DNA from 4 places in the Acidovorax sp. FHTAMBA genome. Region 4 is predicted to be linked to each of the others. Evidence: predicted binding sites of a transcription regulator. Region 4 holds the regulator's gene; each other region holds the start of a gene.
The links. Region 4 encodes sigma-54, which starts transcription at its own class of promoters, with help from an activator protein. Its sites were predicted from a motif close to TGGCANGNAANCTGCTTT; they were not measured.

Region 1: a site for sigma-54 is predicted at 1,168-1,185, ahead of AAFF19_RS00470 (pilin). Genes of this name have one in related genera too.
Region 2: a site for sigma-54 is predicted at 839-856, ahead of nirB (nitrite reductase large subunit NirB). Genes of this name have one in related genera too.
Region 3: a site for sigma-54 is predicted at 1,179-1,196, ahead of glnA (type I glutamate--ammonia ligase). Genes of this name have one in related genera too.

What each region holds. Positions count from the first base shown of each region.
Region 1 is NZ_CP152407.1:107,630-109,829, reverse strand. Features, by position in the region: partial or broken gene AAFF19_RS00480 (adenylate/guanylate cyclase domain-containing protein) at 1-239, shown strand, start outside; gene AAFF19_RS00475 (3',5'-cyclic-nucleotide phosphodiesterase) at 252-1,043, shown strand; gene AAFF19_RS00470 (pilin) at 1,251-1,760, shown strand; gene tfpZ (TfpX/TfpZ family type IV pilin accessory protein) at 1,806-2,200, shown strand, end outside.
Region 2 is NZ_CP152407.1:3,622,411-3,624,610, forward strand. Features, by position in the region: gene AAFF19_RS16965 (bifunctional protein-serine/threonine kinase/phosphatase) at 1-699, opposite strand, end outside; gene nirB (nitrite reductase large subunit NirB) at 1,033-2,200, shown strand, end outside.
Region 3 is NZ_CP152407.1:3,369,763-3,371,962, forward strand. Features, by position in the region: gene glnA (type I glutamate--ammonia ligase) at 1-1,129, opposite strand, end outside; gene AAFF19_RS15795 (molybdopterin-binding protein) at 1,303-2,124, opposite strand; gene AAFF19_RS15800 (EI24 domain-containing protein) at 2,121-2,200, opposite strand, start outside.
Region 4 is NZ_CP152407.1:4,723,746-4,725,945, reverse strand. Features, by position in the region: gene lptB (LPS export ABC transporter ATP-binding protein) at 1-68, shown strand, start outside; gene AAFF19_RS22120 (RNA polymerase factor sigma-54) at 157-1,755, shown strand; gene AAFF19_RS22115 (thioesterase family protein) at 1,822-2,200, shown strand, end outside.

The sequences.
Region 1 (2,200 bases), 140 kb from region 4:
CAGTTGCCCCGCTGCAGACCGGAATGCCGCGCAAAGTGGAGGAATTGTCCATATGGAAACACTTCCTGGACGCCTATCGCGCCCAGGACTGGGCACAATGCGGCAAACTGCTGGTGAACTTACAGCAAACTACCGCGCCCTCCACCCTCTACGAACTGTATGCCGCCCGTGTACAAACCCTCCAGGGGCAGGCCGTCGATCCAGAATGGGACGGCGCCACCAATTTCGACACCAAATAGACAGGTTGGCCCATGAAGGTTCGCGTGCTGGGCTGCTCCGGCGCCATCGCCAAAGACTGCCGGACCACCTCGTTCCTTGTCGATGCCAACATCTTGGTCGATGCGGGTACAGGCGTTGGCGACCTTACCTTGGACGAGATGCGCAAGATCGACCATGTGTTTCTCACCCATTCGCACCTGGACCATATTGCAGCGCTGCCACTGATGCTGGATGCGGTGTCATCGCTGCGCGCTACACCAGTGATGGTCTATGCCCTGCCAGAAACGATCGCAGCGCTGCAAGCCCATGTGTTTAACAACATTATCTGGCCGGACTTCAGCACCATCCCCACCGCAGCTCAACCGCTTCTTCAATACGCCCCTCTTGCAGTGAACCAGCAGATAACGATTGGGGCACGACTTGTGGAGGCACTGCCTGCATTACATACGGTTCCAGCAGTTGGATATGCAATCCGTGGGGGCACCGGCTGGTGGGTCTTCAGCGGTGACACCGGCAAAAACCCTGCCTTCTGGGCATGGGTGAACTCCGTGCCGGTATCTCTTCTGGTTGTTGAAACGGCTTTCAGCAACCGGGAGAGCCAACTTGCAGCAAAGAGCCTGCATCTCTCACCGAGCACCCTCGCTCAAGAACTCTCGCAGCTTCGTGCAGACCGAGCCTTTCCCATTTACATAACCCACACCAAGCCATCTGAAACGGCACTTATCATGGATGAGATTCGACAGTTCGATGTAGTGCCGCTGCTTGACGGGGGCGGAGCGCACGACATACGGTGGTTAGAAGCAGGGCAGATTTTCGAGTTGTAACAAAATGCCGTAAATGACAATGATGATGGAACAAAATTGTCATAAGCAGCAACTGCAGCACTTTGTGGCCAGGGGATAGCAAAGCAAGCAAGCTTCGGGGGGGGCAAACGCAGTGAAAGGAAGGTGGCACGCAAACTGCTTATAGGTTGGCAACCTGAAGAATTGTTCGACAGGTGTTCACATGCAAACTGCTCCTAGGAGAATTTTATGAAGCGTACCCTGCAACAAGGTTTTACCCTGATCGAACTGATGATCGTGGTGGCGATTATTGGCATCTTGGCAGCTGTGGCTCTACCTGCCTACCAAGACTACACAGTGCGTGCTCGCGTCACTGAAGGTCTCGTAGCCGCTTCTGCGGCCAAAATTAACGTTGCGGATGTTTTGTCTTCTGGCAACCCGAATGCATCTGCTCAAGGTTACAACTTGGGCTTTACTTCGCCAACCGCTTCGCGGAATTTGACTAGCGTAACTATTGCTCCTGCTACTGGTTTGATTACCGTTACCACCACAGCTAACGCAGGCAACGGTACACTGACCCTCATGCCTTATTTGGGCGCCGCTCTGCCAGGTACCGCATTGCCTGTTGGTACAGCAACCTTTACACCACCAGCAGATTCCGCTAAGTGGCGTTGTGCTGCTGTCGGTGCAACACCGTTGGCGGTTGGTCAAACCGCTGGTACGCTTCCGGCTCGGTTTGCCCCTGCCGAGTGCAAATAATCTCAGCTACCGCTTATCGAAGGGCGCCTCGGCGCCCTTTTTTATATGTTTTTTCGTACTCGATTTAAGACAGCTCTCAAAGCGTCGGCTACCCACCTATTCCTGAGCATTGCCATTGCAGTATTATGCGCGGCTTTGGTATTTGGTTTCTGGTACCCTTCTCCCTTCGATGAGTTGGCTAGAGGGCGGGAGATTTTTCTGCTTGTGATGACCGTTGATGTTATATGTGGACCACTATTAACATTCATAGTTTTTGATCAGAAAAAGCCAAAATCAGAGCTGTGGCGAGATTTGGCAGCAATCGGTCTGATTCAAATTTCTGCATTAGGTTATGGAGTATCAAGCCTGATGAATGCCAGACCAGTCTGGATTGCGTTTGAAGGCGACAGGTTTCGAATCGTTAGCGTTCCAGACATTAACCTAGATCAGCTGCATCTGGC
Region 2 (2,200 bases), 1.1 Mb from region 4:
GCCCTGCACACGCACCACCAGGGCCGTGAGGTTGTCGGTACTGCCCCGGCGCAGTGCGGCCTGGGTCAGCGATTCGCTCAGCGCCTGGGCGGTCAGCGTGTCTTGGCGCAGCAGCTGCCGCAGCTCCCGCTCGGGCAGGCTGCCGTGCACGCCATCGGACAGCAGCACCAGCAGATCGCCGCTGTGCAGCTCGCCCTGGCTGTAGTCCACCACCACGTGGTCATCCAGCCCCATGGCACGGGTGAGCTGGTGCGCCAGGTCACGCTGCGCCATCACATGGTCGGTGGTCAGCAGCTGCAGCCGGCCGCCGCGCAGCAGGTAGGCGCGCGTGTCGCCCACATGCGCCAGCGTGTACGACTGGCCGCGCAGCACGATGGCGGTGAGTGTGGTCAGCCCCACGGCGGGCTGGCGGCGCCGGTTCATGGACGCGAGCCAGCCGTTGTGGGCGAACAGGATGCGGTCCAGCGCCACGGTGGTGTCCCAGGTGTCGGGCGTGGCGAAGTAGTCGCTCACCAGCGTGTGCACCGTGGTCTGGGCGGCTTCGCGGCCGTTGCCTCCCGTGCTCACGCCGTCGGCAATGGCGGCCACGGCGCCCCGGTCGCGGTCACGCCCCTGGCCCACCACCAGCGCGGCAAAGTCCTCGTTCACGTCTTTGCGCCCGGCCAGCGAGGTCTGCCCGTAGTCCAGTTCAAAACTCATGCACCAGCTCCATGCAGGTTCCGTGCCCAAGGTGGTGCGTTCAACCGCACAGTGCGCGCCCGCCCCGTGCCGGACGCCATCAGCAGCCCCCATGGGCAGCCCCGGCGGCTGCCTGCGCCCCACGCCGGTGCACCTGCTCTGGCACGGCCATTGCTAGAACCTGCATAACGGCCCGCAAGGGCCCTGCAACCCCCCCGTGCAACGGCGCATGGAGGGGCTGCAAGGACGAAGGCGTCCCCACATGCGTTTCGAAATCACATCGAAGCCGCATCGTGTGGACGCCTTTTTTGTTTTTCGCATCGCCCCGGCGATGGACCGACGGAGTTAGCCACGATGAAAAAGCTCAAACTGGTGATGGTGGGGAACGGCATGGCCGGTGTGCGTACGCTGGAAGAGCTGCTCAAGATTGCCCCCGATCTGTATGACATCACGGTGTTCGGCGCCGAGCCGCACCCCAACTACAACCGCATTCTGCTGTCGCCCGTGCTGGCGGGCGAGCAGACGATTGACGAGATCATCCTCAACGACTGGCAGTGGTACGCCGACAACCACATCACGCTGCACACCGGCTTTACCGTGACCGACGTGGACCGTGTGCGCCGCGTGGTCACCGCTACCAGCAAGGATGGTGATGTGATCACCGCCGAGTACGACCGCCTCATCATGGCCACGGGCTCCAACCCGTTCATCCTGCCCGTGCCCGGCAAAGACCTGAAGGGCGTGCTGGCCTACCGCGACATTGCCGACACGCAGGCCATGATCGACGCAGCCGCCATGTACAAGCACGCGGTGGTCATCGGCGGCGGCCTGCTGGGCCTGGAGGCCGCCAATGGCCTCATGAAGCGCGGCATGACAGTGAGCGTGGTGCACGTGATGCCGTCGCTGATGGAGCGCCAGCTGGACGACGTGGCGGGCAAGATGCTGCAAAAGTCGCTGGAAGACCGCGGCATGCAGTTCTTGATGGGTGCACAGACGCAAGAGCTGGTGGGCAGCGCCGACGGGCGCGTGGCCAGCGTCAGGTTCAAGGATGGCACCGAGGTACCCGCCGACCTGGTGGTAATGGCCGTAGGCATCCGCCCCAACACGCAACTCGCCGAAAAGATGCGCCTGCACGTGAACCGCGGCATTGTCGTGAGCGACACGCTGCAGACCACCACCGACGCCCGCATTTATGCCGTGGGCGAATGCGCGGCACACCGGGGCATTGCCTATGGCCTGGTGGCCCCGCTGTTCGAGCAGGGCAAAGTGCTGGCCAACCACCTGGCCGAATTCGGCATCGGCCGCTACCAGGGCTCACTCACCTCCACCAAGCTCAAGGTCACGGGCATTGATCTGTTTTCGGCCGGCGACTTCCAGGGCGGCGACAACACCGAAGAGATCGTGATGAGCGACCCCTTTGGCGGTGTGTACAAAAAGCTGGTCATCAAGGACGACAAGCTGATCGGCGCCTGCTTGTACGGCGACACGGTGGACGGTAGCTGGTACTTCAAGCTGCTGCGCG
Region 3 (2,200 bases), 1.4 Mb from region 4:
GTGCCGCAAAGCCCAGGTAGGGGTTCATCAGCGGATCGGGGAAGCGGGCTTCCACGCGGCGGCCCTTGGGGTTGGCCACGTAAGGGATGCGGATCGAGGCAGAACGGTTCTTGGCCGAGTAGGCCAGCTTCACCGGGGCTTCGAAGTGGGGCACCAGGCGCTTGTAGCTGTTGGTACCGGGGTTGGTGATGGCATTGAGGGCACGGGCGTGCTTGATGATGCCGCCGATGTAGTACAGGGCGAAGTCGCTCAGGCCGGCATAGCCGTCGCCAGCGAACAGGTTCTTGCCATCCTTCCATACCGACTGGTGCACGTGCATGCCCGAACCGTTGTCGCCGTGGTAGGGCTTGGGCATGAACGTTGCCGTCTTGCCGTAGGCGTTGGCCACGTTATGGATGACGTACTTTTGCAGCATGGTCCAGTCTGCGCGCTCTACCAGCGTGCTGAACTTGGTACCGATTTCGTTCTGGCCAGCGCCCGCCACTTCGTGGTGGAACACTTCGACCGGAATGCCCAGGGATTCGAGGATCAGCGACATCTCAGCGCGCATGTCCTGCGTGCTGTCCACAGGTGGCACGGGGAAATAACCACCCTTGACCGTGGGACGGTGCCCACGGTTGCCACCTTCGAGCTTGGCGCCTGTGTTCCAGGGTGCTTCGTACTCTTCAATTTCGTAGAAGGTGTTGTTGGGCTCCGTGCTCCAGCGCACACCGTCAAAGATGAAGAATTCTGGCTCGGGGCCGAAGAAGGCGGTATCACCCAGACCGGAAGCCTTCAGGTACGCTTCGGCGCGCTTGGCCACCGAGCGCGGATCACGGTCATACGCCTTGCCATCGCTGGGTTCGATCACGTCGCAGGTCAGGATCAGCGTGGTTTCTTCAAAGAACGGATCGATGTTGGCGGAGCTTGGATCGGGGATCAGTTGCATGTCGGAGGCTTCAATACCCTTCCAGCCAGCGATCGACGAGCCGTCGAACGCATGGCCCGAAATGAACTTGTCTTCGTCAAAGTGCGAGACGGGCACCGTGGTGTGGTGCTGCTTGCCACGGGTATCGGTAAAGCGGAAGTCCACGAACTTGACTTCGTTTTCCTTCACCATCTTCATCACGTCTGCAACGGTCTTGGCCATCAGGTTCTCCTGGGTAAAGCGCTTGTTGAAAAAAGAGTTTGTAGAGACAAAAGCAGTTTGCGTGCCAGCTGGGTGCAAGAGCCGCACTATGTAGGAGCACAGTGGAGTTCAGGTTAGCTGCGCGCACCACACATCGCACCAATAGAGTGCATGGGGTGAGGAAAAACTGAGTCTCACATTTCCCGCACCAATTCCGGGCCCAAGTTTGCACCAAACTCGTGCAGCCCGGTTTTCAGCGCCGTCCACGCCGCCGGCACCAACGCTGCAGGCCCCTTGACGCCCAACTCAATGTGCCGCCCATGTTGCGGGTGATCCACACTGGGCAGGCTGAAAACCCGGATGCCGGGATGGGACAGCTCAATACGCTCCATGAGGGGTGTCAATGCAGCCTCCATGGCAGCATATACCACCACCGAATGCTCGGTTTGGGGCGTGCGGTTGAAGAAAGACGCGTAGTGATGGTCCAGCACCCATTCCACCATCGGCCAGGCCATGACGGGAAAGCCGGGCAGGAAATGCACGGACCCACCCCCACTCCCTTGGGAACTGAAGCCCGGAATCTTGTTGTACGGGTTGGGAATGATTTGCGCGCCTTCCGGAAACATCCCCATGTTGAGCCGGTGGACGTTGTCCGGCCGGTCGGGTTCATACGCCACACCCTGCTCGCGCGCAACGTCCTGCATGCGTTCACGGATCAGGGATTCAGCCTCGGGGTGCAATGCCAGCCCCCGACCCAGTGCGCGCGCTGCGCATTGGCGGGTGTGGTCATCAGGGGTGGCGCCAATGCCGCCGCACGAGAACACCACATCGCCCGACGCGAACGCGCGCTCCAGCGTGGCGGTAATGCGATCCGGGTTGTCTCCCACATAGTCGGCATAGTCCAGCGAAAGGCCGCGCGCAGACAGCAGTTCGATGACTTTGGGCATGTGTTTGTCAGAGCGCTTGCCCGAGAGGATCTCGTCGCCCACGATGATCAGGCCGAAGGAGGGGTTCATGGTGCAGAGGCAGGGGTGGAGGAAGCTTCGGGGGCCGCAAGCGCTGCAGGGGGCGTGAGCCCGGTCATAGCCACGG
Region 4 (2,200 bases):
CGCCGTCCGAGATCGTGGACAACGCCGAAGTACGCCGCGTGTACCTCGGCGAACACTTCAGGATGTAGACATGGCCCCCACGCTTGTCACTTCGTGTAATGCGCTGCCCCCCGAGGGGGCCTTCGCGCCTTGGGGCGGCCCGGCGGCGCTCAATCAATGAAGCCTGGACTGTCGCTGCGCGTCTCGCAGCACCTTGCATTGACTCCCCAGCTCCAGCAGTCCATCCGGCTGCTGCAGTTGTCCACGCTCGAACTCTCGCAGGAAGTCGAGCAGATGCTCGACGAAAACCCGTTCCTTGAGCGCAATGCCGACGAAGCACCGCGCGAGGAGTTTGGCCTGGAAGCCGCCGACACGCCCGCACAGGCCGACGACTACAGCGTCGACGATGCTATGTTTTCAGGAGCTGTCAGTGCAAGCGGTACTAGCGCTGAGAGCCAAAACGAGGCTGAAATCCCCAGTGCAGGTGCCGACGAGCCCGACTGGAGCGGCGACGGCACGGTAGAGATGGCGCCCAACGACGCCGAGTGGGGTGGCGACGCCCCGGCGCGCACCCGCAACGATGCGGAAGGGGACGAGGCCGACGCCACCGAGCTGGCCCGAACGCACGAGTCGCTCACCGCCTTTTTGCACCGCCAGGCGCTGTCGCTGCGGCTGTCCGAAGTGGACACGGCCGCGCTGCGTTTTCTCATCGAATCGCTGAACGACGATGGCTACCTTGAAGAGTCGCTCGAAGAGCTGGCCATCAGCCTGGCAGGGCCCGAAGACCTGGAGCAGATCGAGGAACTGGTGCACCGCTTCACGGTGGCCCAGCGCCTGCTGCAAAGCCTGGAACCCGTGGGCGTGGGTGCGCGCAACCTGGCCGAGTGCCTCACCCTGCAGCTCACCGCCCTGGCGGCCGACGAAGACAGCGACGCCGACCCCGACACCGTGCAGACCGCGCTGCGCATCTGCCAGCAGCCGCTGGAGATGCTGGCCCGCCGCGACATCCGCCGCCTGACGCAGCTGTGTGGCGATGGCGAAGAGCGCACCCGCGCCGCCATGGCCCTCATCGCCCGCCTGGAGCCCCGCCCCGGGCGCCGCTTTGCGGATGTGGAGCGCAACATCATCATTCCCGATGTGATCGTGCGCAAAGCCGGGCGCGAAGGCTCGCAGCGGGGCCGCGATGGCCAGCACAACTTCATCGTCAGCCTCAACCCCGACGTGATGCCCCGCCTGCGCGTGCACGACATCTATGCCGGTGCGTTGCGCGGCCACAAGGGCGGCGAGGGCCACCAGGGCATGCAGCAGCGCCTGCAAGAGGCGCGCTGGTTCATCAAGAACATCCAGCAGCGTTTTGACACCATATTGCGCGTCTCGCGCGCCATCGTGGAGCGGCAAAAAAACTTCTTCACCCATGGCGAGCTGGCCATGCGCCCGCTGGTGCTGCGCGACATCGCCGACGAACTGGGCCTGCACGAGTCCACCATCAGCCGCGTGACCACGGCCAAATACATGGCCACGCCGATCGGCACCTACGAGCTCAAGTACTTCTTTGGCTCGGGCCTGGGCACCGAAACCGGTGGCAATGCATCCAGCACGGCGGTGCGCGCCCTCATCAAGCAGTTTGTCGCCGCCGAGAACCCCGCCAAGCCGCTGTCCGACAGCCAGATCGCCGAGATGCTCAAGGAGCAGGGCATCGAGTGCGCACGCCGCACCGTGGCCAAGTACCGCGAGGCGCTCAAGATCGCGCCGGCCAATCTGCGCAAGGCGCTGTAGGGTCACCGCCAGGGTGCGCCTGGCTCGCCCTGTTTGATTTTTTGTTTATCTACCCGCTGCCCCACCATGGCCCGCATCGTCTTTGACCTCCCCCCGCACTTCGGCTTTGCCACCGAGCTGCAGATCTACATCAGCCACGTCAACCAGGGCGGGCACCTGGACAACGCGCAGCTGCTCACGCTGGTGTCCGAGGCGCGTGTGCGGTTCTTCCAGTCGCTGGGCTACCCCGAGGCCGATGTGGGCGGCCTGTCCATCGTGGTGGGTGACATCGTGGCGCAGTACAAGTCCGAAGGTTTCCATGGCGAGACCATGCGGGTGGAGATGGCGCCAGCCGATTTCAACCGCTACGGCTTTGACCTGGTGTTCTGCATGACCGAAAAAACCTCCGACCGCGAGGTGGCGCGCGGCAAGATCGGCATCGTTTTCATCGGCAAGGCCGACCGCA